Regions from separate parts of the Priestia sp. YIM B13490 genome, predicted to be linked through region 1. Evidence: riboswitches for the same ligand, from Rfam matches in the RefSeq annotation. Region 1 holds a riboswitch; each other region holds the start of a gene.
The links. A riboswitch is a leader RNA that binds a small molecule or an ion and turns the genes downstream of it on or off. The one in region 1 is predicted to bind lysine.
Positions count from the first base shown of each region.

Region 2: linked by a shared signal. The riboswitch ahead of dapA (4-hydroxy-tetrahydrodipicolinate synthase) and the one ahead of ACFX4R_RS15385 (aspartate kinase) in region 1 are both predicted to bind lysine.
Region 3: linked by a shared signal. The riboswitch ahead of ACFX4R_RS13570 (amino acid permease) and the one ahead of ACFX4R_RS15385 (aspartate kinase) in region 1 are both predicted to bind lysine.
Region 4: linked by a shared signal. The riboswitch ahead of lysA (diaminopimelate decarboxylase) and the one ahead of ACFX4R_RS15385 (aspartate kinase) in region 1 are both predicted to bind lysine.

Region 1 is NZ_JBHZOT010000004.1:196,215-203,648, forward strand. Features, by position in the region: gene sdhA (succinate dehydrogenase flavoprotein subunit) at 1-1,047, opposite strand, end outside; gene ACFX4R_RS15375 (succinate dehydrogenase cytochrome b558 subunit) at 1,077-1,685, opposite strand; gene ACFX4R_RS15380 (YslB family protein) at 2,175-2,702, shown strand; gene ACFX4R_RS15385 (aspartate kinase) at 2,754-3,986, opposite strand; lysine riboswitch at 4,128-4,305, opposite strand; gene uvrC (excinuclease ABC subunit UvrC) at 4,371-6,137, opposite strand; gene trxA (thioredoxin) at 6,362-6,676, opposite strand; gene ACFX4R_RS15400 (electron transfer flavoprotein subunit alpha/FixB family protein) at 7,098-7,434, opposite strand, start outside.
Region 2 is NZ_JBHZOT010000007.1:214,061-221,494, reverse strand. Features, by position in the region: gene ACFX4R_RS21125 (DUF421 domain-containing protein) at 1-644, shown strand, start outside; gene ACFX4R_RS21120 (CBS domain-containing protein) at 834-1,259, opposite strand; gene ACFX4R_RS21115 (DMT family transporter) at 1,628-2,473, shown strand; gene dapA (4-hydroxy-tetrahydrodipicolinate synthase) at 2,736-3,623, opposite strand; lysine riboswitch at 3,751-3,929, opposite strand; gene ACFX4R_RS21105 (hypothetical protein) at 4,188-4,445, opposite strand; gene ACFX4R_RS21100 (hypothetical protein) at 4,507-4,794, opposite strand; gene ACFX4R_RS21095 (H-type small acid-soluble spore protein) at 5,200-5,379, shown strand; gene ACFX4R_RS21090 (hypothetical protein) at 5,497-5,667, shown strand; gene ACFX4R_RS21085 (DUF3243 domain-containing protein) at 5,916-6,233, opposite strand; gene ACFX4R_RS21080 (hypothetical protein) at 6,687-6,875, opposite strand; gene ACFX4R_RS21075 (cupredoxin domain-containing protein) at 7,132-7,434, opposite strand, start outside.
Region 3 is NZ_JBHZOT010000003.1:714,385-721,818, reverse strand. Features, by position in the region: gene ACFX4R_RS13590 (cupin domain-containing protein) at 1-40, shown strand, start outside; gene ACFX4R_RS13585 (cysteine hydrolase family protein) at 62-649, shown strand; gene ACFX4R_RS13580 (GNAT family N-acetyltransferase) at 740-1,231, shown strand; gene ACFX4R_RS13575 (hypothetical protein) at 1,335-1,703, shown strand; gene ACFX4R_RS13570 (amino acid permease) at 1,740-3,179, opposite strand; lysine riboswitch at 3,282-3,466, opposite strand; TPP riboswitch at 3,641-3,741, shown strand; gene thiT (energy-coupled thiamine transporter ThiT) at 3,774-4,382, shown strand; gene ACFX4R_RS13560 (ethanolamine ammonia-lyase reactivating factor EutA) at 4,539-5,957, shown strand; gene ACFX4R_RS13555 (ethanolamine ammonia-lyase subunit EutB) at 5,984-7,354, shown strand; gene eutC (ethanolamine ammonia-lyase subunit EutC) at 7,369-7,434, shown strand, end outside.
Region 4 is NZ_JBHZOT010000003.1:530,274-537,707, forward strand. Features, by position in the region: gene ACFX4R_RS12625 (dicarboxylate/amino acid:cation symporter) at 1-858, opposite strand, end outside; gene lysA (diaminopimelate decarboxylase) at 911-2,239, opposite strand; lysine riboswitch at 2,385-2,567, opposite strand; gene ACFX4R_RS12635 (CBO0543 family protein) at 2,634-3,146, opposite strand; gene ACFX4R_RS12640 (NAD(P)/FAD-dependent oxidoreductase) at 3,482-4,600, shown strand; gene ACFX4R_RS12645 (YckD family protein) at 4,674-4,988, shown strand; gene ACFX4R_RS12650 (PAS domain-containing sensor histidine kinase) at 5,150-6,874, shown strand; gene ACFX4R_RS12655 (DUF1292 domain-containing protein) at 6,961-7,224, shown strand; gene ACFX4R_RS12660 (acyl-CoA dehydrogenase) at 7,376-7,434, shown strand, end outside.

The sequences.
Region 1 (7,434 bases):
TGGGAAAATTTTCATTGGTACCTTGCGCGGATCATCGCCCATGAATTTTTCATAGATTTCGATGATACCTCCAAGTTTAATGTCTAGCTCTTTTGGATCTTTATGTGAAAGGTCCAGATAAACCATGTTCTCTCCGTTGATTCCTAACTTCTGCGCTACGCAGACGTCAAAAATTTCACGAGTTGCAATATCACGAGGTACTAAGTTACCGTATGCAGGATATTTTTCCTCTAAGAAATACCAAGGTTTACCGTCTTTATATGTCCAAACGCGTCCGCCTTCTCCACGAGCAGATTCACTCATAAGACGAAGCTTATCATCTCCTGGGATAGCAGTTGGATGAATTTGAATAAACTCTCCGTTTGAATAATATGCACCTTGCTGATACACGATAGATGCCGCTGAACCTGTATTAATAACTGAGTTCGTCGATTTTCCAAAAACAATTCCAGGTCCACCTGTAGCCATAATAACCGCGTCAGCTGGGAACGTTTTAATTTCCATTGATTTTAAATTCTGTGCAGAAATTCCGCGACAGCTGCGCTCATCGTCAAGAACAGCACCTAAGAATTCCCATCCTTCGTACTTTGTCACAAGTCCGGCAACTTCATAACGACGAACCTGCTCATCTAATGCGTACAATAATTGTTGACCCGTTGTTGCTCCAGCAAAAGCCGTACGGTGATGCTGCGTCCCGCCAAATCGTCTGAAGTCTAACAAACCCTCAGGAGTACGGTTAAACATAACACCCATGCGGTCAAGTAAGTGAATAATACCAGGAGCTGCTTCACACATTGCTTTTACAGGTGGCTGGTTGGCTAAAAAGTCTCCGCCGTACACTGTGTCATCAAAGTGTTCCCATGGTGAATCTCCTTCACCTTTCGTGTTTACGGCTCCGTTGATTCCACCTTGCGCGCAAACTGAGTGAGATCTTTTTACCGGAACTAGTGAAAATAAATCTACTTGCTTGCCAGACTCAGCAATTTTTATTGTTGCCATCAAGCCAGCTAAACCGCCACCGACTACGATGATTTTTCCGTTACTCATCGGAACCCCACTCCTTCAAAACCTTAATTTTATGCAAATGCGAATAATGTACGAACACCTACAAATGTAAGTGCTAAGAAGATTGCTAATGTCACATAAGTTGAAATTCTTTGAGAACGTGGTGTTACAGTTAACCCCCAGCTAACTCCAAATGACCATAGACCGTTTGCAAAGTGGAAGATCGTAGATACAACACCAACTATGTAGAATGCAAGCATTGCCGGGTTGCTTAAAATTCGTTCCATCATTTGAAAATCTACTTCTTTTCCAAGCGCAGCTTGTATTCTGGTTTCCCATACGTGCCATGTGATGAAGATAAGTGTGATTACACCTGAAACACGCTGAAGGATAAACATCCAGTTACGGAAAAAACCGTAGTTGTTAACGTTTGTTTTAGCAGTGAATGCGATGTAAAGACCGTATATTGCGTGAAAAACGATTGGTAAGAAAATAATGAAAATTTCTAGAGCATAGCGGAAAGGTAAGCTCTCCATGAAGTGAGCTGCTTGATTAAATGATTCTTCTCCCTTTGTCGCGAAATGATTCACAACTAAATGCTGTGTTAAGAAAATCCCGATTGGTATTACCCCAAGTAATGAATGGATTCTCCGATATTGAAACTCTCTGTTTGCCGCCATCTGCGTAGACCCCCCTTAGTTAAATGAACATAGTTTGTGAAGAACTTTCTTACTCCCACTAGACAAATAGATTAATCGTGAATACAGGAAATGAAAACCTTTGCATTTCCTAATAAAGTATGTGACAGGTTAATTTTACTCCCATCGATTAAGAGCGTCAAGGCAAGATGTTTAAATCTTCTATAAAATATAAATTTATAAAATTTTATATTTGTTAACGCTTACTGTATTGATGTTACAGATTTTTTCTTTCTATTATAATATTGCTTGCCACAAATAAGTAAGCGTTTACTTTATGCTTTTATTGTAAACAAGTTCACAAAACATTTACACAGGTAAAAGTACCCTTTTAAAAGGTATATTATGGATTTTTCATCTTTACATCTAACTCTTTTTACCATAATAAAGATCCTCTTACATTTTATTAAAAAAATGCGTGAGAGGTTTTTTAGATTTGTATATAATAGTAGTAAAGAAAGAGGGGAAAGCATGAGCAATTTACAAACAGAATCACAGCAAGAACTTGAAGAGACGATGGAAACATCAGAACCTAATGTCACAGCTGAAACAGAGAGAACTCTTGATCACGTTTCATATTTCGGATACAGCCTTTTGCGTGACGTGTTAATTCCAGAGCTTCTTGGAGACGAAACAAATACCATTTCATACTGGGCAGGAAAACACCTTGCTCGGAAATACCCATTAAATACAATGGATGAAATCGTCGCTTTTTTTAAAGCAGCTTCCTGGGGAACACTGACGCTTGCAAAAAAAGATAAATATTCACTCGAGCTTGAGTTATCAGGTGATGTGGTCAGCAAAAGATTTCAGCAGGAAACTTGTTCGTTTCATCTTGAGTCAGGATTTGTGGCTGAACAGATTCAGCGTCAAAACAACTGCCTAACAGAAGCCTACTTAACACATAAAGAAAAGAACGGAAAAGTGCTGATTTCCGTGCAGTGGGACCGAAAAGATATCTTACCTACCGAAACACGCGCGGAGCGTTATAAAAAGTAGGAAATACGTATATATAAAAGACGTGGAGATACCACGTCTTTTTTCTCTTCTTTATACTTGCACTGCTTGCTGCTCTTCTAATTCAAATGCTACGTGAAGCGTCTCAACAGCTTTTACCATATCAGCATGCGGTACAACTGTAGATACTTTAATTTCAGACGTGCTGACCATCTTCACTTCAATTTTCTCTCCTGCCAGCACTTCAAACATTTCGGCTGCAACGCCTGGATTAGAAATCATGCCAGAGCCGACAATTGATACTTTAGCCAAACCGCTTTCATGTTCAATACGCGTATATCCCAAAGTAGATTTATACTCTTTTAAGACGGCAAGAGCGGCGTCTACGTCTACGGTTTTAATAGAAAATGAGATAGAGAGACGATTATTAGCCGTTACGTTTTGAATAATAATGTCCACATTTAACTGTTCTTTTGCTAATGCTGTAAAAATAGTAGAAAGAGTTTGCAACTCGTTGTTTAACCCTTCAATTGTCACTCGTGAAATATTATCTTCAAACGCAATTCCTCTTACGACTAAGTTTTGTTCCATTGAAACTTCCTCCTCAACAATCGTTCCATTCTCGTTTTCTAAGCTTGAACGCACTTCTAGCGGTACCTGATAATTTTTTGCAAACTCAACAGCGCGCGGATGCAGCACCCCTGCTCCCAAATTAGCTAATTCTAACATTTCGTCATATGAAATAGAGTGAAGCTTACGAGCATCTTCTACATAGCGCGGATCTGTCGTAAACACTCCTGTTACATCTGTATAAATATCACATTTTGCAGCTTTTAATGCTGCGGCAAGAGCTACTGCCGTCGTGTCAGAGCCGCCTCGACCTAATGTTGTAATGCTACCATCTCCTGAACAGCCTTGGAATCCAGCTACTACTACGATTCGGCCTCTATCTAATTGGCTTTGAATACGAGTCGTGTCAATGTGCTGGATTCGTGCATTGCTGTGAACTGCTTCCGTCTGGATACCAGCTTGCCAACCTGTTAGCGAAGTTGCTTCATACCCTTTATATTGAAGGGCCATTGTTAACAGGGAAATCGTTACTTGTTCTCCAGTTGTAAGAAGCATATCCATTTCGCGTTTGCTTGGACTGTCCGTAATATCACTTGCTAATTTCACCAGTGCATCTGTAGTTTTGCCCATTGCCGATACAACAACAACTACTTGGTTACCGCGCTCTGCTTCTTGAATAACACGGTTTGCTACATGTTGGATACGTTCAACAGAACCAACAGATGTTCCACCAAATTTTTGAACGATTAATGCCATAATTTTGTTCATTCCTTTTCAATAAATTTGCATATGCAGGATGATGAGAAGCTAAATTTTTTTACTCAGACAATAAAAAAAGCAATGAGATGAGCTCTCATTGCTTAACGAACGAAAATTATAAAACATAACCGTCCACTGCCGTGAGATAGCTCTCCAAGAATCTACATCTTGACAATCCTACGTTTATTCAACGCAGAACCAGCAATCATTACTATGAGGTAATGTTCACTTCGGCAAATTTCCCTTTCCGCATCATTCATAAGAGCTCATACCCTTCCTGATACGTACTGATTAAATTTGCACCTCTATCTTCACTTCATTTGATGAAGTGTCGTATGAAATTAGTTAATAGCTTATCAAATATTTTCTATTATTTCAAGACTATTTTTGCAATGTTTCATAAATTTTTTCAGCGATGTTTTGAGGAACACCTGAATTTCGAATATCATCAACCGTTGCTTCTTTCAATTTTTTCACCGAACCAAAATACTTTAACAAAGCTTTTTTACGTTTTTCGCCCACTCCCGGAATATCGTCCAGAACAGACTGAAAAGCGGACTTAGAGCGCACTTGACGGTGGAAGGTAATCGCAAAACGGTGAACTTCATCTTGAATTCGCTGAAGCAAATAAAATTCTTGACTATTGCGTTCGAGCGGTATGATTTGAGGAGGCTCACCAATCATCAGGTTGGAGGTTCTGTGCTTATCATCTTTGACAAGACCTGCTGTAGGCACTAAAAGTCCCAATTCATTTTCGAGAACGTCCTGTACTGCAGCTAAATGCCCTTTGCCTCCATCTACAACAATTAAATCTGGAAGCGGAAGACCCTCTTTTAACGCTCTGGAATACCGTCTGCGAACGACTTCTCTCATGGAACTGTAATCATCTGGTCCCTTTACGGTCTTAATTTTATATTTGCGATATTCTTTCTTTTCCGGTTTCCCATCAACAAAAACAATCATCGCAGAAACGGGATCTGTCCCTTGAATATTTGAATTATCAAATGCTTCAATCCGATAAGGAGCGGCAATTCCAAGCTCTTCTCCTAACCGTTCAACTGCGCCAACCGTGCGCTCTTCATCTCGTTCAATTAAATAGAATTTTTCACCGAGCGCAATTTTTGCATTTTTACACGCAAGTTCTACTAATTCTTTCTTTTTGCCTCGCTTTGGATGCTGAACCTCTACTTCTACTAATTTCTCAGCCAACTCTGCATCAATCGTTGCTGGAACCATTACTTCTTTTGGCTTAATATTTTTGGCATAAAACTGACCGATAAAAGTTAAGAAATCTTCTTCTGGCTCTTTATAAAAAGGAAACATAGAAACTTCTCGCTCAATTAACTTCCCTTGGCGAATAAAGAAAACTTGAACACACATCCAGCCTTTATCATAAGAATAGCCAAACACATCTCGATTGACAAAATCATTAAACGTTACTTTTTGCTTTTCCATTGTCGCTTCGATATGAGCAATTTGATCTCGATATTCTTTAGCCCGTTCAAAGTCAAGTTCTTCTGAAGCTTTTAACATTTTTTCAGTTAATTCTGTTTTGACATGCTCATATCCACCATTTAAAAACCGCGTGATATTTTCAATAATTTGTTTGTTTTGCTCTTCTTTTACTTCTTTTACGCAAGGAGCTAGGCATTGCCCGATATGGTAATACAAACAAGGTCTGTCTGGCATGGTAGAGCACTTTCTTAATGGATAAATGCGATCAAGAAGCCGCTTTGTTTCATTTGCAGCTTGAACGTTAGGATAAGGCCCGAAGTATTTCCCTTTATCTTTTTTTATTTTTCTTGTAATAACAAGTCGGGGCTGCTTTTCAGCTGTAATCTTAATAAAGGGATAACCCTTATCATCTTTAAGCATGATATTGTATTTTGGATCATGCTTTTTAATTAAATTCATTTCTAAAATAAGTGCTTCTAAATTAGAAGATGTGACGATATATTCAAAATCGACAATGTCGTTTACAAGTCGAAGCGTCTTTCCGTCATGAGATCCGGTAAAGTAGGAGCGCACTCGATTTTTTAATACTTTTGCTTTTCCTACGTAAATGACCGTTCCATATTTATCTTTCATCAAGTAACAGCCGGGCTGATCCGGTAAAATAGCCAGCTTTTCTTTTAAATAATCGTTCATATTTTTCTCCTTCCTCTTCTCTTACTCTGTCCATCTATACATTCGCTTATGAAGCGTAATCTACATTCTTTCCTGCTTTACAATACATGCACATAAGCCGGATTTATGGCGGTGTTCCTTACATCTAGTATAAAACAAACGAACGCATATTCGCTAAATAAAAGTATTCCCAAAAGAGAAAAAGTGGAGAAAAAGAAAAAACCTAGCCTGAGCTAGGTTTTGACTTACGCGTGTTTATTAATTAATTCTGTTAATGCTTCTTTTGGTTGGAAACCAACTACTTGGTCAACTTTCTCTCCATCTTTAAATAATACTAAAGTTGGGATACTCATAACACCAAATTTTCCAGCCGTTTCTTGGTTTTCATCAACGTCTACTTTCACGATTTTAACTTTATCGTTAAGTTCGCCATCGATTTCTTCAAGAACTGGAGCAATCATTTTACAAGGGCCACACCATGGTGCCCAAAAGTCAACAAGCACTAGGCCTGATTTAATTTCATCTGTAAAGTTTTTATCTGTAGCATGTGCAATAGCCATTTTAATTCCTCCTAAATATATGCAATATCCAAATTCTACTCACAGTATATCACCTTCAAATAAGGTTTGCTAACTTTTTGCTTACATTTATACTGTTTATTCTCCGCTCTAGTTTGTACAATTCACATAAAAACATACGTAGAAAATTTCGTTTTCCATGAGGCTGAGACATAACGAAATGAATCCTATCTAAAGACGAACGAATAGTATACAAGGGCTGAACCGCTTGCGACACCGCAGATGATTTCTGTGCAAGACTTTGCTTTCTGCAGGAGTCTTCGCCTTGCCCTCCAATCAACTGCTAGAAAGACCCACACACATGAAACCTGCGTTTACCCTAACAAAAAAACGAACCACTAATCAAACATCTTGATCAATGGTTCATTTTTCACTTCGTCTAAAATCCTTTTGTCTCAGCCTCTTACGCAGACTGTACTTTCAGCTTTTTGAATTCTTCCGTTAGCAGAGGCACCACTTCAAATAAATCTCCAACGATTCCGTAATCAGCTACTTTAAAAATATTCGCCTCAGGATCTTTGTTAATGGCAACAATAATTTTTGAATTTGACATGCCGGCCAAATGCTGAATGGCTCCCGAGATTCCGCAGGCAATGTATAAATCTGGTGTGACTACTTTGCCCGTCTGACCGATCTGAAGAGAATAGTCGCAGTAATCTGCATCGCACGCTCCGCGAGACGCCCCAACAGCTCCATTTAACACGTCCGCTAGTTCTTGGAGAGGTCCAAAACCTTCCGTG
Region 2 (7,434 bases), on a different contig from region 1:
TCATCGAAGTAAGCTGGCGTACAATATTATTATATGTTGTTATTATTATTATTTTTCGTTTTATCGGCCAACGAGGCATAAATCAGCTAAATGTCATTGACCTTGTTGTTGTGCTTATGATAAGTGAACTTGGAGTTGTTGCAATTGAGGATACGGGAGGTTCTTTACTTTATCAACTTGTACCTATTCTTATATTAACAGTTATCCAAATAGGCCTTACATATATCCAATTAAAAAGTCAAAAGTTACGCAGAGTACTAGATGGGCAACCTATTATTGTAATAAAACAAGGAAAGATTGATGAAAAGCAAATGAGGAAATCACGTTATAATTTGGACGACTTGCTTTTACAGCTTCGGGATAAAAATATAGGAGATATCCGTGAGGTGGATTATGCGATATTAGAGCCTTCGGGTACATTATCTGTATTTAAAAAACCAGAAAGCAAAGATAAATCAGAATCTGTATTTTTACTTCCCCTTGTTATTGATGGGATCATTCAAGAAAAGCATTTAAATCTAATAAATAAAAACTCTTCTTGGCTTTTCAACGAATTGAAACAAAGAGGATACAAAGACGTGAAACGTATTTTATATTGTAGTTTTTTAAACGGGCAACTTTTTGTGGATATAAAAAATGAATGATAAAAAAATCTAGGACGAAAATGGGTTTAAACTTGGCTAATTCTATAGAAAGCCATAAACTGCTGAAGCTATTGAATACAAGATCTTTAAAAGCTGTAATAGCCATGTGTTGTTATATATAAACTAAGAGCAAGCTAATTTTTATTAGCTTGCTCTTATCTATAAAATGAAGTACAAAAAGAGTTTTTTTTATTTATTAAGCTCAGCAGGAGCTGAAATATTCTCAAGAACTTTTCCTGTTTCTTTATTTGAAGTATTACTTACCGCTAAATCTCCCAGAGAAACCATTCCAATGAGTTTTCCACCTTCTACAATAGGAAGTCTGCGTATTTGATGCTGAGACATGAGATCTGAAGCCTGCTCTACAGACATGTATTTTGTACCAGTAATGACATCAGTGGTAATCATTTCAGATATTTGTGTATTCGTATTAAAATTATTAGCTAATCCCTTGACGACTAAATCACGATCCGTTATTAGGCCTATTAGTTTATCATTTTCACAAATTGGAATAACTCCTACATCTACATTCTTCATCATATTAGCTACCTCACCACATGAACTTTTAAGGTTACCTGTCTCAACATTAGAAGTCATCACTTCTGTTATATTCATAGCAACTCCTCCTTTATTTAATCATTGTCTTACTTCACTTGATTCCCGCACCTCATCTTCTAAAACGTCCATTTGAGTTTTAGGATACAAAGCTTTAGGTTTTAATGAGAAGAAAATGGTGAATGGATTTGAAAAATTCATCGCATTTTATTGGACAGTAAAAAGGTGTAAGAATAATAGGAAACGAGGTTTTAATAAAAGAGCACAATCCGTTGGTTCGTAATAAATTTATACTTCTCCTCTTCTCATCTTTATACTTTTACAAAAGAGTTATTCGAAACTATTTTTCATTAAATTGAAATATTAAAACTATTATATAAATTGTATAATTTAGTAGTATAAAAACTACTAGGAAGGAATTACACACTATGTTATGGTTTATATCTGCTTTAGGGACAGCTGTATGCTTCGGAGTAAATAATACTTTATTTAAATGGGGTGCTCTTCAACATTTATCTAAAGTGTGTATTCAACTTTTCTTTTATTGGATTTCTTTTTTTATCCTCTTATTATTTACTCTTATTAAAGGAAGTTTTGAATTTCACATTTTACCTATTTTAACGGGGGCACTAATCGGTATATTAAATGCCAATGGCAATATCCAAATGTCGAAAGCCTTTGAGAAAGGACCTGCGAGTATTACATCTACCATTATTGCGATGAATACAGTCATTGTTGTTATAGCTACATCCTTATTATTTCCTCAATCCATTCCTTTAACAAATTGGATTGGTATCGTCATTATTATATTGGCAGCTTGTATTATTCAGTATCAACCAAACAAAACGGCACACATAGAGTATAAATTATGGATTTTGAGCTGCTGTTTAGCTCTTCTATCTATCGGCACAGTTGGTGTTATTATGAAATTCAGCACGTATCAGCACTTTAGCATGGGTGAAATGCTTGTTTCAATGTATGGTGGAGGAGCTGTCTATTTAAGTTTATTAGCTCGGAAAGAATTTAAACAATTAACTGCACATAAAATTGAAATAAAGATAGGTATACTAGTTGGTATATTAAGTACGATTGGTTACAGCTGTTATTTATTCGCCCTAAAGGAAGGTCCATCCAGCGTGGTTTATCCAATCATTAGTTTAAATTGTATTGTTGTTTTAATTGGGAGCTTAATTATCTTTAAAGAAAGACTTAAAAAATATCAATTAATAGGAATTATTCTTACTTTATGCGGAATCGTGTTGACTAAGATATAAGTTTTTGCACCAATACCGACAGAAGAACGAACATATAGTGAAATAGGTCTCCCTCTGTATGGCAACTGAAGATGTATATAGTATACATACATAGAAAAAACAGAAAAACTCCCCCAATGCGTTAAGGGAGTTTTTCTGTTTTTAGGAGTTAGCTAAATGATGATTCATCCATCTTGAGCTTTGTGCACCAATCTTGCCTTAATGCATCGATTGAATCGGTCGTTTTAGCTATGCTCTCTCTTCTAATCTGTTTTTATTTATTTCAACAGGTAACGTTAATGCCGCTAGTTTGCAGAACTTCTTCTAGCGCACTTTGCTCTTTATTGCTTAAAGGAACCATTGGCAAACGAACACCGCCAACTTGTATTCCATTTAGATTTAATGCAGCTTTTACTGGTGAAGGACTTGGCGCAATAAATAATGCTCTCATAATTGGAAGCAGATTGCGATGTGTAGCAGCAGCTTTTTGGACATCGCCATTTTTGAAGGCATTAATCATTTCTTGCATATCATTGCCAATGATATGGGAAGCAACTGAAATAACTCCTGCCCCGCCAATTGCTAATACTGGTATTGTTAACCCATCATCGCCGCTGTATAGTGTAAAGTCGCTAGGTGTTTTGCTAATAATCTCTGCCATGGCATCCAAGTTGCCACTTGCTTCCTTAATTGATACAATATTAGGAATCTCTGATAGACGAACAATTGTTTCAACAGAAATGTTAACTACGCTTCGCCCTGGGATATTGTAAAGCATAACTGGTAAAGAGGTTGACTGGGCAATCGTTTTAAAGTGCTGGTACAAGCCTTCTTGAGACGGCTTATTATAGTATGGAGCAACGAGCATAATACCATCGACTCCTGTTTCCTCTGCAAGTTTCGTTAAGCTAATCGAAGCTTGCGTGTTGTTTGAGCCAGTTCCAGCGATGACGTGGACTCTTCCCGCAGCAGCTTCTACCACACATTGGAATAATTTAATTTTTTCTTCTGTGGTTAATGTTGGAGACTCTCCAGTTGTACCAGCTACAACTAAGCTATCTGTGCCATTTGTAATTAAATGCTCAACTAACATTTTCGTCGCGTTAAAATCAATTTCGCCATTCTGATCAAACGGGGTAACCATTGCTGTTAATACTTGGCCAAAATTCATAACTACACACCCTTTATAAATTTTTAAAAATTAGAGGGGTTAGGGCCATTCATAAGAAACGCAAAAAAGCAGCAACGAGGGATTCGTTGCTGCAGTAGAAACAATATTTATCAAAAATAGTTTCCGTGCGTAAGATAGCCCTCCATACAGTTTCCCATATGACAGTTCTGTATTTATTCAACAGCAGAACCAGCTTCAAGAACATGAGATTCTTTCGGCTTCGGCAAATACCCCTTTCCACAATTGTCATTGGATCTCATTCTCCTCAAATTGTATACTTATGATCTTTGCGCCTCTATCCTCACTTCAAAAAATATTGAAATAAGAAAATATTTAATTGAATTTAATATAACAGTAAATTTCCTTTCACGCAAGAATCATTTAAGTATAATTTTATGGAAACCTTGTAATTAAGTCCTTACACTTATTTTTGAGAGAATGACTCCGGATTATTGACTCAAACCCACAATCTCAGTATCACTCATATTACTATTTCACCTTTCTTTTTGCTATTCACCACATGTTTTAACTTACATATTATGCACATCATAAAAAGCCACCCGCTTAGAGTGACTTAGCATTAGGTTTATTCTTTACTTCATCAGGTACGTAATCTAAAAGTACGGATATTATTGTATTAAAATGCCATGGAGTAAGATTGTTGCCAGCACTTTCTTTTAACTCAGTTCTTAGCTTTTCACCCCATATAGGATATTTATTGTTGCTTTTTGCTTCCTCTAACATATAATCGACTACATTTAGTACTTTATAATATTCATTTTCTTTTGCGCTAATATAATAATCCCTTTGTTTATAGTTCATATCTCCAATCCCCTTTTGGTTATTTATGAACAATAAATTTTTTCATAAGATAGCATCAAATTTAGACTATATCTCTTATTTCCTTATAACATCTACATTGATTTAAATAGTTTATAATATCTTGGTTATTTACTTCTTTGATATTATCTCCAAAAAGTTCAACGGCACTTTCTAAATGTTCCCTTTTATTATCAATCGTTAGTACATATCGAAGTGCATCAACTACTGGTGCATTATGGTATGTACGACGAACGAAATACTCTTCGATTGCCTTATTTAAGTATTCTGATTCAGCCTTTCTAAATTTAGCTTCTGACCTTTGAAGGTTCTTTACCTCCATCTCTATCATAAACCCCTCATCCTCTCCAATTTAATTTACTATTTTATTCCCCTACTAGAAGTAAAATAAAACTTAGTTTGTATACAAATTAATATATTTTCTCAAAATAAAAAACACCTGTGAAGACAGATGTTTTTTGTAAACTTAACATATTAAAGGAGAAATGATTTGTCAGCAAAAGGAGGAATCTGATTAGGTACAGTATGTGCTCATTTTTCGTATTTATACGTATTCGAATTAAAGAATAAAATGAGGTTAAGCAAACCCATTGATGTTCGATTTTTGTAAGGTTAAAGGATAGATTAATTTTTGAGGGAATGAGTTGTAGCGTGTAGTCAAATTATTGTTGAGGAAATATAGCTTTATCTTTTAATTGATGCATTGCAGGGACATACTAAAAAATGAGGTGATAATATGGAAATAGATCGAGCTAAGCAAATTCTTTCTTCACCCAAGGAAATTGATGTTCATTACCACGGAGTTCCTATTTGGATTAAAAGTGTAGATGAAACATCAAGTATGGCTACCGTTCATGCGAGAGGAACACATGATGAAGACCGTATGGTTCCAGTCCTTGATTTAGAAGAAAAATAAAAAGTCACAAAGGAAGGATATGGAATTTTCATATTCTTTTCTTCCATCTCCAAATAGAACCGAATAACTAATACCATATTTCTCTAAGCTTTATTTATAAGAAAAAAGAGGTGCAGCATGAAAGAGAAAAAAGAACCACAATTCAGAAGTGGCGAGCTAGAAAATGCGGAACTAAAAGGCTATTATGGAATGGATCCTGAAACTAGCCTTCAATCTGTTAATTTTGCTACGACAGAGAACCCATACTTAAATGAACATTACCAGGAAGATTCTAAAGAAAATGAATAAAGAGGGAAGAAAATAACCGATCTTTATTTCTTTTCTTTAGTTATACATTCTTAATAAGTTGTCAATAAAAGGGGTTGCAGATACCATATTTCAATCTCGGCTTATTCTTACTTCTGCAAAGATATTACCTAACACATAACGAATATAAAGAACCAATTGTTTTACGCAAGTGGCTCTTTGCTACGTTAATTGAATACACTTGAATCCCTAATAAATAATGGCAAATAACAATTTATTAGGGATTTAGCTTATTCTTTAACTAATTTAACAAGCATATGAGCAAGATGATGTTGTTCTTCCTCATTTCCAACTTTCCATAACTCATGTAACAAGTATTGCTCTTCATTTTGTGGCTCCTCATGTGTTGCGAGATAATCAGCTATTTTTTTAGCTGCTAGAGCTAATTGATTATCATTTAACCCTAGTTTCTCACCTTTTGTGACTTTATCTCCTAAGTAACTTTTAAATTCGTTAAAACTAGAAAGGATGTTGTCTTTCTTCTCTTGACTCATTTCATTTAGTTTATCCTCTACTTTATTTTCAACGGTTTCAGTATTATTGTTCATTTTTCATTCTCCTTCCAATTAAGTATTAATGTTCTTATATGGTAAATCGCCCATTTACAGGTATATAAACATTTCGTAGCCTACTCATATATTAAGTAGAATAGTTAACGGGCTTCAACATAGTGAACACCTCTTTTTTGATGAGTTTAAATGGAATATATTGGATATTTTAAAAAAGAAAAACTCCCCTAGTGCGTTAAGGGAGTTTTTCTTTTTTTAATATTAAGGGTGTAATTGCTTGTTACTTACATATCATTTAATATTTTTGTAGATATTTATTATAACCTATCAAATGATTTCGAGAAAACAAAAAATGAAAGCGATTACTTTGGATTTAAAATACTAAATGAAACATAACTGTTTTTTATGAGATGTATTTTGGTTCTGAAAAAATACAGAGCTTAAGCTTAAATGGTCTAAAGTTTCTCTTATATATTAATATATAAGAAACTTTTATTCTTTCTCGTTTCGTGGCATAGCATTAGAAACTATAGAAATGTCTCCAGTATAATATTTATGCGGATAAGGATCAGAAGACTTAGCAGGCTTTGTTACAAACTCTTTCTCAAGATCACCTAATTTGGTTTCATCTGTATTATTCTCTGATACCTGTTCTAAATTATTTGATTGATTATCGCCCATATAAAATTCCTCCTTTTAATTAAACAATGCTCATTGCTCATTCATTAAGGATACATTTTTTAATAACCTGGATATAAATGCTGTTTTTATTCTATACTTTCCTGTGCTTTTTCTTCATTTAGTATATATTTGAAATAAATATTTATTACTTTTTTGAAATTGTGAACGGTTTATTTATACCTTTAAAATCCATTATGTTAATTAAGAAAGTATGTTATATTCACTTCAAAAAGCAGAGACCCATTGGCCCTGCTTGTTATTTGACTATCACTTTCCCCACCATTCCACTATTAAAATGATACCTACATATCAGTTCATATGTACCAGGATTTTGTGGTTTTACGGTAATGGTTTTTTCTTTTCCAGGCTGGACTTCAGCGTCAATTCCGAGCTTTTCTACTGTGAAGGTATGCTCTTTCTGACCTTCATTTTTTAATATCAATGTTGTCGTTTTTCCACTCGGGATAGTGATGGTTTCTGGATTAAAGTAATCATCGTTCAACTGAACCTCCATGGTTTTTTGTCTTACCATGTCTGATTCGGCCAAAACGCCGAGTGA
Region 3 (7,434 bases), on a different contig from region 1:
TCCTGATGGGTGCACATACGTTATTTCCATTTTAAAATAAAGACGAAAGAAGATGATGCTTATGCTACGTTCCCGGCCAGTGCTGCTGCTTATCGATGTACAAGAAGGGTTTTATTCACCACAGTGGGGGGAAAGAAACAATCTAGATGCAGAAAAACATATGCTGACGCTACTGCAAGCATGGAGGCGCCAAAATTATCCTGTCATTCACGTACAGCATGCATCAGAAAATCCAGATTCTCCTTTACACCCAAGTTCGAAGGGATTTCAGTTCAAAGAAGGGTTTGGTCCACAAGAAGACGAATACTTAATTCGCAAACACGTGAACAGCTGCTTCATTGGAACAGAGCTAGACAGTTATTTAAAAGCAAATGGCTATGATACGCTTATCTTAATAGGACTAACTACTAATCACTGCGTCTCTACGACTGCCCGCATGGCTGGAAATCTAGGGTACAGGACGTACGTTGTAAACGATGCAACAGCTTGCTTTGATGGTATGTCCTACGATGGAAAAACAAGGCTTCCTGCAGAAGATGTACATACATTCGCATTGTCTTCTTTGCATGAGGAGTTTGCAACGGTCGTTTCTACAAAAGAGACACTTCAAGTTCTTCAAACCTTTCAATATGCTCAAAATCATAACTGATGTGCATGCGCACATCGGTTTTTTATGTAGATTATGTTTCTTAAAAGAAGTAAAATAAAGATAATTCTATACTATAAGGAGTTTGTACATATGATCATTCGTTATGCTAAAGAAGAAGATTTACCTATGCTTGTTGAAATTTATAACCAGTCTGTTCAAGCAAGTGCTGCTACTTTTGATTTAACGCCTGTAACAGTAGAGCAAAGAAGGAGCTGGTTTGATAATCATATTAGCAATGAACTTTTTCCGCTTATTGTCGCAGAAAAAGATGGGGTAGTAGCGGGCTATGCTTCGCTTTCTTCTTATCGAGATAAAGAAGCGTACATTCAAACGGTAGAGCTATCGATTTATATTGATAAAAATCAACAGGGGTATGGCATTGGAAAACAGCTTATGAAGCGAATTTTGGAACTAGCTAAAGAACTCAACCATCACGTTGTCATTTCAGGGATTACAAAAGGGAATGATATCAGTATCAAAATGCATGAGCAATTTAATTTTACATTTTGCGGAGAATTTAAAGAAGTAGGCTGGAAATTCGATCAGTGGCAAGATGTGCTTTTTTATCAGCTTATTTTATAAGATGTATGACACCTTTACACATTGTAACGTTTTAGTTTCATGTGTAAAGGTTATTAAAATAATAAGTCGTTTTATTATTTTAATACGAAAGGTGTTAGCTATCATGAATACACGTTTTCAATATCAGCATCTAAGAGCTATTCCAAAGACATGGTCAAAAAAAGAACTGCATATCCAGCTGAATAGAATCAAACACAATTCTGAACTATCTACTATAGCAGCAGATCCACTTTTTCATCTGTTAGAATGTACCCATTCGGGCCTTCAAACTAAACAAGAAATCATAGACTACATCCAAAGCATTCCTACTCATCAACTTCCATCTTTTGTAACCCATTTAAGCAGGTTAGTTCAGCGTATTTATTATATAGAAGCTGCTGATTACTGTAATCGTCCCCTCAAAGGTTATATGCTTGTTATGAAAAATCAGCCCGCCTATATATCTCTTCATTTTGCTGATCAGATCACATAAAAAAAGCTCTCTATTCTTTTGAATAGAGAGCTTTTTTTATTCGTATTTTTTCACTGTTACTTGGCATTCTTTTAACGGAATAAGTTTTGACTTTTTCGTCCATTTGTATCCTAACCAAACAATTAAGAATAAAGGAAGTCCGATATAAGAAACAAGTACACCGTACCAGTCAATCGAATCACCCATAAACGCCGAATAGTTTTGACCTAAAATGACAACAGCACATAAAATAAAGGCAAAGATAGGACCAAACGGGAAAAGTTTTGCATGATATGGAAGTTCACTCAAATCATGACCTTGGGCAACAAATGCTCTTCTAAAACGATAGTGGCTGATGGCAATTCCTAACCAAGCAATAAAACCAGACATACCAGAAGCGTTAAGTAACCACGTGTATACCGCACCGTCTCCAAAAAATGAAGCACCAAATGCAAGTGTACCGACAAGTGCCGTTGCGATTAAAGCATTCACTGGAACGCCTCGTTTATTCACTTTTGCTAAGAACCTTGGTGCTTTTCCATCTTTCGCTAAGTTCCACAGCATACGCGTAGAAGCATACATACCTGAGTTACCAGCAGATAAAACGGCTGTTAAAATAACGGCATTGATAGCTGATGCTGCAAACGCCAGACCTGCTCGTTCGAATATTAAAGTAAATGGACTTACTCGCACATCATCACTTGCTAATGAATCGGCTGTGTATGGAATAAGCATTCCGATAACAAAAATAGCTAAAATATAAAATAACAAGATGCGCCAGAAGACTTGTTTAACTGCGCGAGGAACCGTTTTTTCCGGATCTTCACTTTCTCCAGCTGCGACTCCAAGCAACTCTGTTCCTTGAAATGAAAAACCAGCAGCCATAAAAATACCTAAGACAGTAAAGAATCCACCGTGAATGGGTCCATCACCAAGCGTGAAGTTTTTAAACCCTGGTGCTTCATTGTTAAAGATACCAAAAATCATCATAATGCCAATAACTAAAAAGATGATAACCGTTACTACTTTAATTAACGAAAACCAAAATTCAGATTCACCAAATCCTCTTACAGAAAGGTAGTTAAGCCCAAACATAATTAATAAAAACAGGGCACTCCATAAAATAGAAGAAGAGTTTGGGAACCAAAATTTCATAATAAGGGCTCCAGCAGATAATTCAGCTGCAATCGTAATAGCCCAGTTATACCAATAGTTCCAGCCGAGAGCGAAACCAAAGGATGGATCTACAAACCGAGACGCATACGTACTAAATGAACCGGCTTCAGGCATATAAGCTGCGAGCTCCGCTAGGCTGGTCATCAAAAAGTAAACCATGACACCAATGATAGCGTAAGCTAAAAGCGCTCCCCCAGGTCCTGCTGTGTGAATTGCTCCACCACTTGCTAGGAATAAGCCGGTTCCGATGGCTCCTCCTAATGAAATCATCGTTAAGTGGCGAGATTTCAACCCACGTTTTAATTCTTGCTGCTCTTGCATAGATAAATACTCCTTTCGAATGTACGGAAAGAGACGGGATAACATAAAAAAAGCCCGCAGTATATGTGCGCGCTTTTAAATCTGAAAACCGCGTCAACCTTCCGTGAAGATAGCTCTTCACATCACTCGCATGATGTGACAGTTCTGTTCCTGTTCGGAGACAGCCCCAGCTTAAATCAACCGAGAAGTGATCTAAACTTCGGCAATTTTTCCTTTCAAGCAACATCCTCAATGTTCTCTGCATTTCCGTTGCTTTACTATTAAAAACTGCGACCTCTACCTCATCGATTAGGATGAGGGTTTTTTATATTCATTTGACATAAAAGAAGTATACCAAATACTAAAACGATTGTCATTATAAAAAATAGATTCAGAAAATAGAAACATCTTTGAAATCTCTCGAATCTATTTTGCTACATATGGTATAATGAATGTTGTCATAATACTACATAAATATCCGAACGTACCACAGGGGGAGCCGCCGTGCTGAGAGTGAACAAATTGTTCAGACCCTTCGAACCTGTTAGTTAACGCTAGCGTAGGAATGTGGGAATAGTAGCATATATTTGCTTACTCCTGTGTAAACCGTTTGATATGAATGATTCAAAAACAGGAGTGAGAAACGTGAATAAAGCATTACCTTTACAGGCTAAAATTGAAATAGCTATTTTTGCAGCATTAGCACTTCTACTTGATCTTTTGCCTTCCATTAAGATTGCAACGGCTGTGAGTATTTCGTTCTCCATGGTGCCCATTTTTATTATGTGCTTTCGCTGGGGAGTAAAAGGCGGGGCTCTATCTGGTCTATTATGGGGGCTGTTGCAGTTGGCAACAGGAACGGCTTATATTTTAACAGCGCTACAAACGTTTATTGAATATATTGTGGCTTTTGCTTTTATAGGTTTTGGAGGTATTTTTTCGCAATCTATTAAAACAAATTTAGCTAACAATAACAGATCAAAAGCTTTTGTTTTGATTGTTTTATCCCTTGTTATCGGCAGCTTCGCACGGTATTTCTGTCACTTTATTGCGGGTATTATTTTTTGGGGATCATATGCGCCAAAGGGTATGTCCGCTCTATGGTATTCTTTTTCAATGAACGGTATTTCAATGGTAGGGTCACTAATAGCCTGCTTAATCATTCTTTCACTATTAATTCCATCCGCATCAAGAATGATTGTAACTAAATCACACTCATCATAAGCAAAAAGACTAAATCTACCAAGATTTAGTCTTTTTTGTCATTTGTCACCTTTGTTTACACAAAAGTGTGTCAGGTTTGATAACATAGTTAGTGAAATATTCAAAAAACTGTTTTATGATAATCACCATATTCAAACGAGATAAGGGATTGATAGCATGCTACAGAAATGGATAACGAGCATAGGTTTAGATATCGGAACAAGCACAACAAAACTGATTGTAAGCAAGCTGTTAATAGCAAATCAACAAAATCAGTTTACGCTGCCAGGCTGTCAAATTATTGATCGTCGCGTAACGTATGTAAGTTCTATCTACACCACCCCTATGCTAAACGATGTTGAAATCGATGTTCAAAGATTAACGGTACTACTAGAACAAGAGTATAAGAACGCAGGAATCTCCTTAGATCAAGTGGAGGCAGGTGCTGTGATCATCACAGGAGAAACGGCCAGAAAGCAAAATGCAGAAAGTATCGTTCACTATCTAGCCGAACATGCTGGGGATTTTGTTGTTGCAACAGCCGGCGCTGACTTAGAGGGAATATTAGCAGCAAAAGGATCGGGAGCAATAGAGCGTTCTGCTGAAACAAATGCAGTAATTGCCAATATTGATGTAGGAGGAGGCACTGCTAACATCGCTTTATGTCAAAATGGAAAAGTGATAGAAACGTTTACACTGCATGTAGGCGGGAGATTAATTCGACTAAATGAAGACGGTCTTGTTACCTACGTTTCGTCTCATTTAACTGAATTTTTGAAAAATAATTCTTTGACACTGCGAGAAGGTGAAAAAGCAGCATTTGAAAAGCTCTCGTCTATCTGTCAATTACTAGCTGAAGAAACCGTGAATTATGTAAAAGCGCTGAATCAAAATTCCTCGCTGCTCGTTTCTCCTCATACAAGATCTTCTATACATCCTGAAACGATCATGGTTTCAGGAGGAGTAGGAGCAATGATGGAGAAGCAAAAGCCAATAACAGTGAAGGAAGTGGCCATACACGGAGACGTTGGTCCGCTTCTAGCATATCATTTTCAATCCATCCAAGTATCTCAATCCGCTGAGACAACGCGCGCTACTGTAATTGGGGCTGGTATGCAAAATACAGAAGTTAGCGGATCAACCGTATATATTGGATCGAAGCGGCTGCCGTTAAAAAATATCCCGATTGTAGAGATACCCGTTCAGCAAGAAGAGACGTGGAATCCGCAGCTGTTTCAAGAAAGAGTTCGAGCGGCATGTATGCAGGCTTCAACTATTTTCAGCGCAGAAGACCCCCCTGCTGCTATTGCTTTATCTCATTTTCCTTACTGCAGCTATAAGATGCTTCAAGAATTAGCAAAAATAATAAGCGATGAATTTATTGCTTGTTTTAAGGGAGCTAAGTGCCTCGTTATTCTATGCGAACAAGATATTGCAAAAGCTTTAGGACAAGCACTAGCTAAACAGAGGAAAGAGTTAGAAATTATTTGTTTAGATCAAATTGATTTTACACACGGAGATTACATCGATCTAGGGTTACCAGTAGCCGGAGAAGCGATCTCCGTTTCCGTTAAAACGCTCGCTTTTTCATCATAATCAGCTGAACATACAAGGAGGAAACGATGTTTAAAACTACACGAATGTTAGGAGAAACATTTTCATTTTATAGCTTAAAAGAAATCATGGCCAAAGCAAACGAAGAGCGTTCTGGAGATCAGCTCGCAGGAGTTAGCGCTGAGTCAATGAAAGAACGAATGGCAGCAAAACAAGTTCTAGCTGATATCACACTTGCTGATATTCGAAATTACCCGCTGCTCAGCGCAGATGAAGACAACGTTTCGGCATTAATCGAAAGTCAGATTGATTCATCTGTTTACGACATTATTAAAAATTGGACAGTAGGGGATTTAAGAGAATACATTTTATCCGATCAGCATAGCGGAGAAGACCTTCTTGCACTTAGCAAAGGATTAAGCAGCGAAATGATTGCGGCAGCTACTAAAATTATGTCCAATTTAGATTTAATTCAAGGAGCTGCCAAGATAGAAGTGCAAACTACTTGTCAAACGACTATCGGCCAAAAAGGAGTATTGGCTTCTCGGGCCCAGCCTAATCATCCTTCAGATAACTTAAAGGGAATGAGAGCATCTCTATACGAAGCGTTAAGCTATGGAATTGGAGATGCGGTTATCGGAATTAACCCTGTTATTGATACAACGGATAATATTTACGTGCTTTTAAATGAAACAAAAAATATAATCAACGAATGGTCAATTCCTACTCAAAACTGTGTATTATCACACGTAACGAGTCAAATGAGAGCAATTGAAAAAGGAGCATCAGCAGACTTGATTTTTCAAAGTTTAGCAGGTACAGAAGCTGGTAATGATTCATTTGGAATTTCACTGTCTATGCTTGATGAAGCGACAGCGCTAATTCATGAAAAAGGAACGGCAAAAGGTCCAAACCGCTGGTATTTTGAAACAGGACAAGGTTCTGAACTGTCAGCAGAAGCTCACTATAACATTGATCAAGTAACGCTCGAAGCTAGATGCTACGGCTTAGCTCGTCACTACAAGCCTTTCTTAGTTAATACAGTTGTTGGATTTATTGGACCTGAATACTTATATAACAGCAAACAAGTTCTACGAGCTGGGTTAGAAGATCATTTCATGGGTAAAATGCACGGCCTGCCTATGGGAGTAGACGTATGTTACACCAACCACATGGATGCTGATCAAAATGATATGGATAATTTAAGTATGCTTCTGGGAACAGCTGGAGTGAACTTTGTCATAGGAGTGCCCATGGCTGATGACTGCATGCTAAACTACCAGTCTCTTAGTTATCATGACATTGCAACAGTACGTAATGTGTTAGGCCGTACTCCAACGCCGTTATTTCAAAAGTGGCTTGAAGATCAGCGTATTATGGACAACGGGCGCTTTACATCTAGAGCCGGAGACCCAACTATTTTTATGAATTTGATTTAAGGAAGGTGCTTACTATGATACCAAAGTCAAATCGCGATCCGCTTGAAACACTTAAACAATTTACCCCTGCCCGCATAGGT
Region 4 (7,434 bases), on a different contig from region 1:
ACCCATTTTCTTTGTTGCATCTAAATTGACTGGAATAGATGCAGCAGAAGAACAGGTAGCAATAGCGGTGATAGAAGGAGCAGCTGCATTTTTCCAAAACAGCTTAATTCCTGCTTTACCGCCAGCAATCCATGCATATAGCGTAAAGAAACCGAAATAGTAAACGATTGCAATTAATAAATAAAGAATAAATGCTCTAGCGTACCCTTGTAAGATCTTTGGTCCAAGTTCTCCTACTACAGTAGCGAAATAGCATCCTAAACCAATTGGGGCATAGTACATCACAATTTTAACAACCTTCATCGATACTTCTTGACCCGAAGTCAGAAATTTCGCCATAGGCTGTCCTTTTTCGCCAGCCATCGTTGTAGCAATACCGAAAATAACGGCAAAGACAATTAATTGTAAAATGTGCTCTTTCGAAAATAACTGAACAAAATCAGGTACAGTAAATGTACTAACAAGCTGAGTTAAAAGCGTCATTTTTTCAGCTGTATTTTCACTGTCACCCATCAATTCTTTAATGGCAGAAGTATCTACATTATGTAGCGGATTGTAAAGTGATGCGCCTAAAAAGCCTAAAACGGCTGAAACAGCAGCAGTGGCGATAAACACAACGGCGATACCTAGCATAATTTTACCAAGACGCTTCATTTCATTCATGTTTGCGATCGCCGAAGCCACACTAAAAAAGACAAGGGGAACGATAATCATGAACATTAAATTAAGAAACAAATCACCAAAGGGCTTTACGACTGCCACATCCGGCCCGATAGCATATCCTGCTATCCCGCCAATTAAAATAGCGAGAAGCAGAATAAGCGATGATCTGTACGTTTTAAATACACTTAAAACCATAGTTAGATTTCCTCCAAACAACAATAGCTTCTTTACTACGCAAGAACAGCTATTATTTGCTCATTGCATACGTAGTAACGACTGGCTTTACATCTTTACGCACCAAATCTTCGTATGTTTCTCGCTCTACAGCAAGACGAGCTTCTCCATTTTTTACAAATACAACAGCAGGGCGCGGAATACGGTTGTAATTGCTAGCCATTGAATAGTTGTAGGCACCTGTAGAGGACACTGCTAATAAATCTCCTTGATTAACGCGCGGTAAATCAATATCCCAAATAAGCATATCTCCTGATTCACAGCATTTACCCGCAATTGATACTGTTTCATCTTTTTTATCCGTCACTCTATTAGCCAAGACAGCTTCATGTTTTGCATCGTAAAGAGCAGGACGGATATTATCAGTCATACCGCCGTCAATTCCTACGTATTTTCGTACACCTGGAATCTCCTTCGTTGATCCAATTGTATAAAGCGTTGTACCTGCTTCTCCTACGATGCTTCTTCCAGGCTCAATCCAGACTTCTGGAAGGGTATAATTCTGTTCAGTTAACGTGCGGCTTAGCTTTTCTGTCAGTGCATCTACATAATACTCAACTGGAAGAGGAGAGTCGCTTTCGGTATAACGAATACCAAAACCACCACCTACGTTTAAAACTTTTACTTCAAATTCCATTTTATCACGAATGCTGAATAAGAAATCAGTTAAAATATCAATGGCGCGAGAAAAACCATCTACTTCAAAAATTTGCGAACCAATATGACAATGAATGCCTAAAAGATCGTAGTAAGGCTTTTCTAACGCAGAACTTACCGCTTTCATGGCTTGGTCATTGGAAAGACCAAATCCAAACTTGGAGTCTTCCTGTCCGGTCATAATATATTCATGTGTATGGGCTTCAATTCCTGGAGTAACACGCAGAAGAATAGATGCTTTCTGTTTGCGCTCAGCTGCTAAGGCATGCAAAACTTCAAGTTCGGTAAAGTTATCAACAACAAAACAGCCAATATTCGCATCAAGAGCCATTTCCATTTCTTCAATCGTTTTATTATTGCCGTGAAAATGAATGCGTTCAGCTGGATATCCAGCTTCAAGCGCTGTAAATAATTCGCCTCCTGAGACCACATCTAGTGACATATCAAGCTTCGTTAAAAGGCTAGCCATTTCCATACAAAGAAATGCTTTCCCTGCATAGGCGATTTGATATGAAAATCCGCTTCTTCGAAAGGCTGAATGGAAGGCCTTGCATTTCGTTTCAATTAATTCTTGATCGTAGATGTATAGGGGAGTGCCGTATTGTTTTTTCAGTTCGACCGTATCGCACTGCCCAATTTCTAAATGATTGCTGCTGTTAATTTTACTCGTTCCATGTAAGTACATAATCCGTATCCCTCCATTTAAATCATTCAACTATAACTTTGAACTTTGATGGTCAGTAGAAAAACACAAAAAAGACCCGTGAAGTGATGTTCACGCGTCTTGGTTTCATAATAATAAAGTATTATTACATTCTAGGCATCAACATCTCTTCAATAGCTCTCCACAAACCAAATGGTTTGTGACAGCTCAGCATTTATTCAATACTGAACCAGTATATGAACACAATGGATGTTTATATACTTCGGCACGAAATCCCTTTTACTTATCTTCACAGACTCCATTAGTCTCCAATAAGTGACTCTTGATTTCATGCACCTCTATTCTCAGAGAGGAAAATTATATTTAAATGTAATTCCTATTATATTTCCTTTTCCTCCGTCTAGTCAATGAAAAGTTAAGGCATAGGAATATCAAAAAAAATAAATAAGAAAGCTATGAAGCTTCCAGATAGAATCCAAGCGACCAGTGCTGTCTTCTGATGAATGACTAAAAGTGAGAACGTGGCAATGTTGAAGAGAAAAGAACACAGCAGCGACCATCCATAATGATGAGTGATACTGTGATTAACATAAGCAATGAACTCAATCACAGTAAATAAAAGCGCCCACAAAAGAATCCACCACAGCCTGCCGCTTACATGCAGCGGCAGCCTTCCTAAAAAAACCGGTATAACAAACGGATAAATAATTAAAGTTATTCCAAGGGAAACCATTAGGTGATCGGGTAGAAAAAGGTGATCAATACCTACAGGGTGAAATACCCATACGCGGTGATGAAACAGCAGCACTTCATAAAGCAAATTCCCTGTGACCCAAAACAGCAAAGTAGGATAGTATTCTTGATACCTTCGCCACTTGCCAAATAGTAAACCAAGAATGATGAAAAATAATACAAATGAAGATTGCATACGCTCTCCTTAAAATAATGGTTATTTCTTTTTATTTACATATTATAGTGGTTTTATTCTTTCATTTTTTTATTCAGAAACTATAATAAAAAAGCGGTAAGCGCAGTGTTAAATATGGGTGATCACTATTTGTGGTTTGCTTCATCTCACCATAATTCCCGTAAAAGAACTTATTGCGCTTTTGTTTACAATGAAAGGAGCTATATGTCAAAGTCAGCAAGATTCAAAAATAAGCTCAAGATAGCTTCGCCTAGTATGTGACTTCTTTTTTTGCTATGCTAAAGTTGCGTACATATAGCATGAGAATATTAGAAGAAAGAAAAGGGTGTTTTGGTATGAAAACATACATCGTAGTTGGAGCTGGGGTACTTGGAGCTTCTACAGCATATCATTTAGCAAAAGCAGGAGCAGATGTGACATTGATAGATCGCAAGGATGCAGGTCAAGCTACTGATGCAGCAGCAGGAATTGTTTGCCCATGGCTTTCGCAGCGTCGAAATAAAGCATGGTACCGCTTAGCAAAAGGCGGCGCTAAGTACTATCAAACATTAATTCAGCAATTAGAAGAAGATGGAGAAACGGATACGGGATATAAGCGAGTAGGAGCAATTAGCTTACATACTGATGAGCAAAAACTTAAAAAAATGGAAGAAAGAGCATATAAGCGTCGGGAAGAAGCTCCTGAAATAGGCGAGATTACACGTTTATCCGCTAAAGAAACACAGGCTTTGTTTCCGGTTCTTTCGGAAGAATACAGTTCAGTTCATATTAGTGGAGCCGCTCGCGTTAACGGAAGAGCTCTTCGAAACGCACTTGTGAATGCAGCGAAGAAAAACGGTGCAAAAATAATAGAAGGAAACGCAGAACTACTTTATGAAAATAATCAAGTAACGGGCGTTTCCGTAAATGGACAAACCCTTCTAGCAAGTACAACAATCGTAACGGCAGGAGCGTGGGCAAATCAATTACTAGAGCCTCTTGGAGTGAAATTTTTAGCAAGCTTTCAAAAAGCGCAAATTGTCCACTTGCATCTCCCTGATGTAGATACAAAAGACTGGCCCGTTGTGATGCCTCCAAGCGATCAATATATTCTTTCATTTGAACAAGGTCAAATTGTCATTGGAGCAACACATGAAAACGACACGGGCTATGATTTGAGAGTAACTGCTGGGGGGATGCATGAGATTTTTTCAAAGGCCTTATCAATTGCTCCCGGCTTAACAGAAAGCACAGTCTTAGAAACAAGGGTAGGGTTTCGACCATTTACTCCAGGATTCTTGCCAGTCATTGGAGCTCTTCCGGCTTACGAAGGAATACTAGTAGCGAATGGTCTCGGAGCTTCAGGCTTAACGTCGGGTCCTTATCTTGGTTCAGAGCTTGCTAAATTAGCACTTGAAATGGAAATGGAAATTGATCTTAGCGACTATGATGTAGGAGGAGCTATCGAGTCTTAAGCAAACAGAATGAATGAAAACAAATAGAAGTTCGCAAACTATAACTACTATATGATGAAAGGAAGTAGATTGTTTGCGAAAGATTATGATAAGTGCAGCAACAGCTTTTTTATTTATGAGCGCGACGCCTGTATTAGCGGAAAATAATCCTCAGCCAGAAACAAAAGACGTGCAGTTGACGTCTGAGCAAAAGCAGGAACTGTCCGTGCTGTACAAAGAAATGCTAGCAAAAAAGAAAGAAATACTTTCAAAATATGTGGAGTACGGGGTGCTAAGCAAAACGGAGAGTCAAAACATTTCTTCACATATGGAAAATCGCTATCAGCATATGGAGCAAAATGGTTTTGTGCCAAAGCGACACTGTCATAAAATGCATCATTCAAAGTAATTCCTATTCACATAAAAAAGCGCCTTTACAGGCGTTTTTTTTATGTGAATGAATGGAAAATATCCGCTTCTTTATCTAGTAAATTCTAAAATCCTCATGTAAAATTAAGAGAATGAGAACGAGTAGGAAAGATGTTAGTGAGGGGTAGGTAAATATGAACGATGAACAAAAATAAAAAAATAGTCCGATTACATGCAGAAAATCATTCAGCTGAGGCGCTAGGAATCATATTTGCTTACAAACAAAAAGATGACCATCTTGTTTACAGTATGTATCAAGGTGAAAGCGTTCATGACCAAAAAATACCTCTAGAAGAATGGGTCTCGTATGAGCATTTTTTCGAAGCACTAAACAAAAAGAAAAAGCTTATGTACGAGCTTCAAATAAATGATAAACGCTATGTAGTAAACTTAACCCCTTTATCTTACACAGAAAAGCCTGAAATTATGGGACATTGCGTGAATATAACTAGTTATCAGGAGAAAAAAGAACAGGTTCAGCCTTTTATTTATCATAACGCAGATGCTGTTGCTGTCGTTGACTTAGAAGGGAAAACGCTTCAAGTGAACCCTGCGTTTGAGAATACATTTGGCTGGACGTTTGAAGAAATTCATCAAAAGCCTCTTCCGATTATACCTTCGTTTTTAAAGGAGCCAGTGTGCGAACTTCATAAGACCATTCAATCAGGTGAATCGAAAACGGAATTTGAGACGGTCAGACAGCATAAAGACGGTCATTTAATTAATGTAAGCGTCACACTCTTCCGCGTTGAAAATATGAATGATTGGCCGCTATGCATTGCTTTTGTCTATCGAGATATAACATCACGCAAGCAGGCTGAAACGGCTTTAAAAGAAAGCGAAGAACGTTACCGAAGCTTGATTGAGTTATCGCCGGAAGCGATTATCGTTCATAGTGAAGGGAAAATTGATTACATCAACCCTTCAGGAGCCAAAGCGCTAGGATACAAAAGTCCTCAAGACGTATTAGGAGCTTGTGTTTATCAGTTTGTTCACCCTGATTACTATGATGTGGTAAAACAGCGAATTTATCGAATGAAAACAGAAAATAAATCTGTAGACCTACAGGAAGAAAAGTTTATTCATAAAGACGGTCATACGATTGATGCCGAAACCATTGCCTTTCCTATTCCCTATATGGGAAAGCAGGCCATTCAAGTTTTGTTTCGTGATATTACAGAACGTAAAAAAACTGAAAAATTGCTGCGTGAATCCGCTCAGCTTTCCTTAGTCGGACAGTTAGCGGCTGGTATAGCTCACGAAATTCGAAACCCTCTGACGGCGGTAAAAGGATTTATGCAGTTATTAAGAGAAACGAGCGGTCAGCCTTACTATGTAGAAATGATAAATCGTGAGTTAGATAGAATTGAATTGATTACCGATGAGTTCTTGAGTCTTGCAAAGCCTCAGGCGAAAACCTACAAAGACAAACATGTCCAAGATATTTTAGAGAATACTTTAAAGCTAGCTGAGGTGCAGGGGATTACAGAGAAAATTCACGTAAAAAAAGAAATTGATCTTCATCTTCCTCTCGTATTATGCGAAGAAAATCAGTTGAAACAGGTGTTTAGCAATATATTTAAAAATGCAGTCGAATCTATGCCAAGTGGAGGAACCGTAACGATTCAACTAAAAAGATTTAATCAGGAGAACCTTGTTATCCGGTTTAGCGACGAGGGGCCAGGCATCACGCAGGAAAGAATGCAGCATTTAGGAAAACCTTTTTATAGTACCAAAGAGAAAGGAACGGGGCTTGGACTGATGGTGTGCTATAAGATCATTCGAGAACATAGAGGAGAAATTAACTTTGTAAGTGAACTTGGAAAAGGAACTACCGTAGACATTCTTTTGCCTTTTAAAAAATAGATTCTACTTTTATAAGCATGAAACCTTTTCTAAAGGGGAATACATGTTAGTGAACGAATAATGAGGTTAAAATAGGAGGGAATAAGATGGAACGCATTGAAACGGGAGAGATTTTTACAATTTTAGACGAAAATGATCAAGAGCAAGATATTGAAGTGCTTGGAAAAATGACGATTGAAGGGCACGATTATATTGCTGTTGCGTTTGTTGAAGAAGTTTTAATTGAAACAGAAGAAGAAATTGATGTTTTCTTTTTGAAAATTGAAGATGATGGTGAATGGTCTTCAATTGAAGATGACGATGAATTTGAAAAGGTATCAGCCGTATTTGAGGAAATGACATCCGCGTAAAAAGAGAGGTTAAAACCTCTCTTTTTTTATTTTTAAATAATATAATATTTAGAATTTTTCTAAAAATACCTTGCTGAATTATTTCCCTTCATTTATGATGAATATGTAACATACCAACCGGTTAGTAAGTAAATGAAAGCGAGGGACTACCGTGTATTTTTCTTACTCTGACAAAGTAGTGAAGCTGCAAGAAGAATTGAGCTCTTTTAT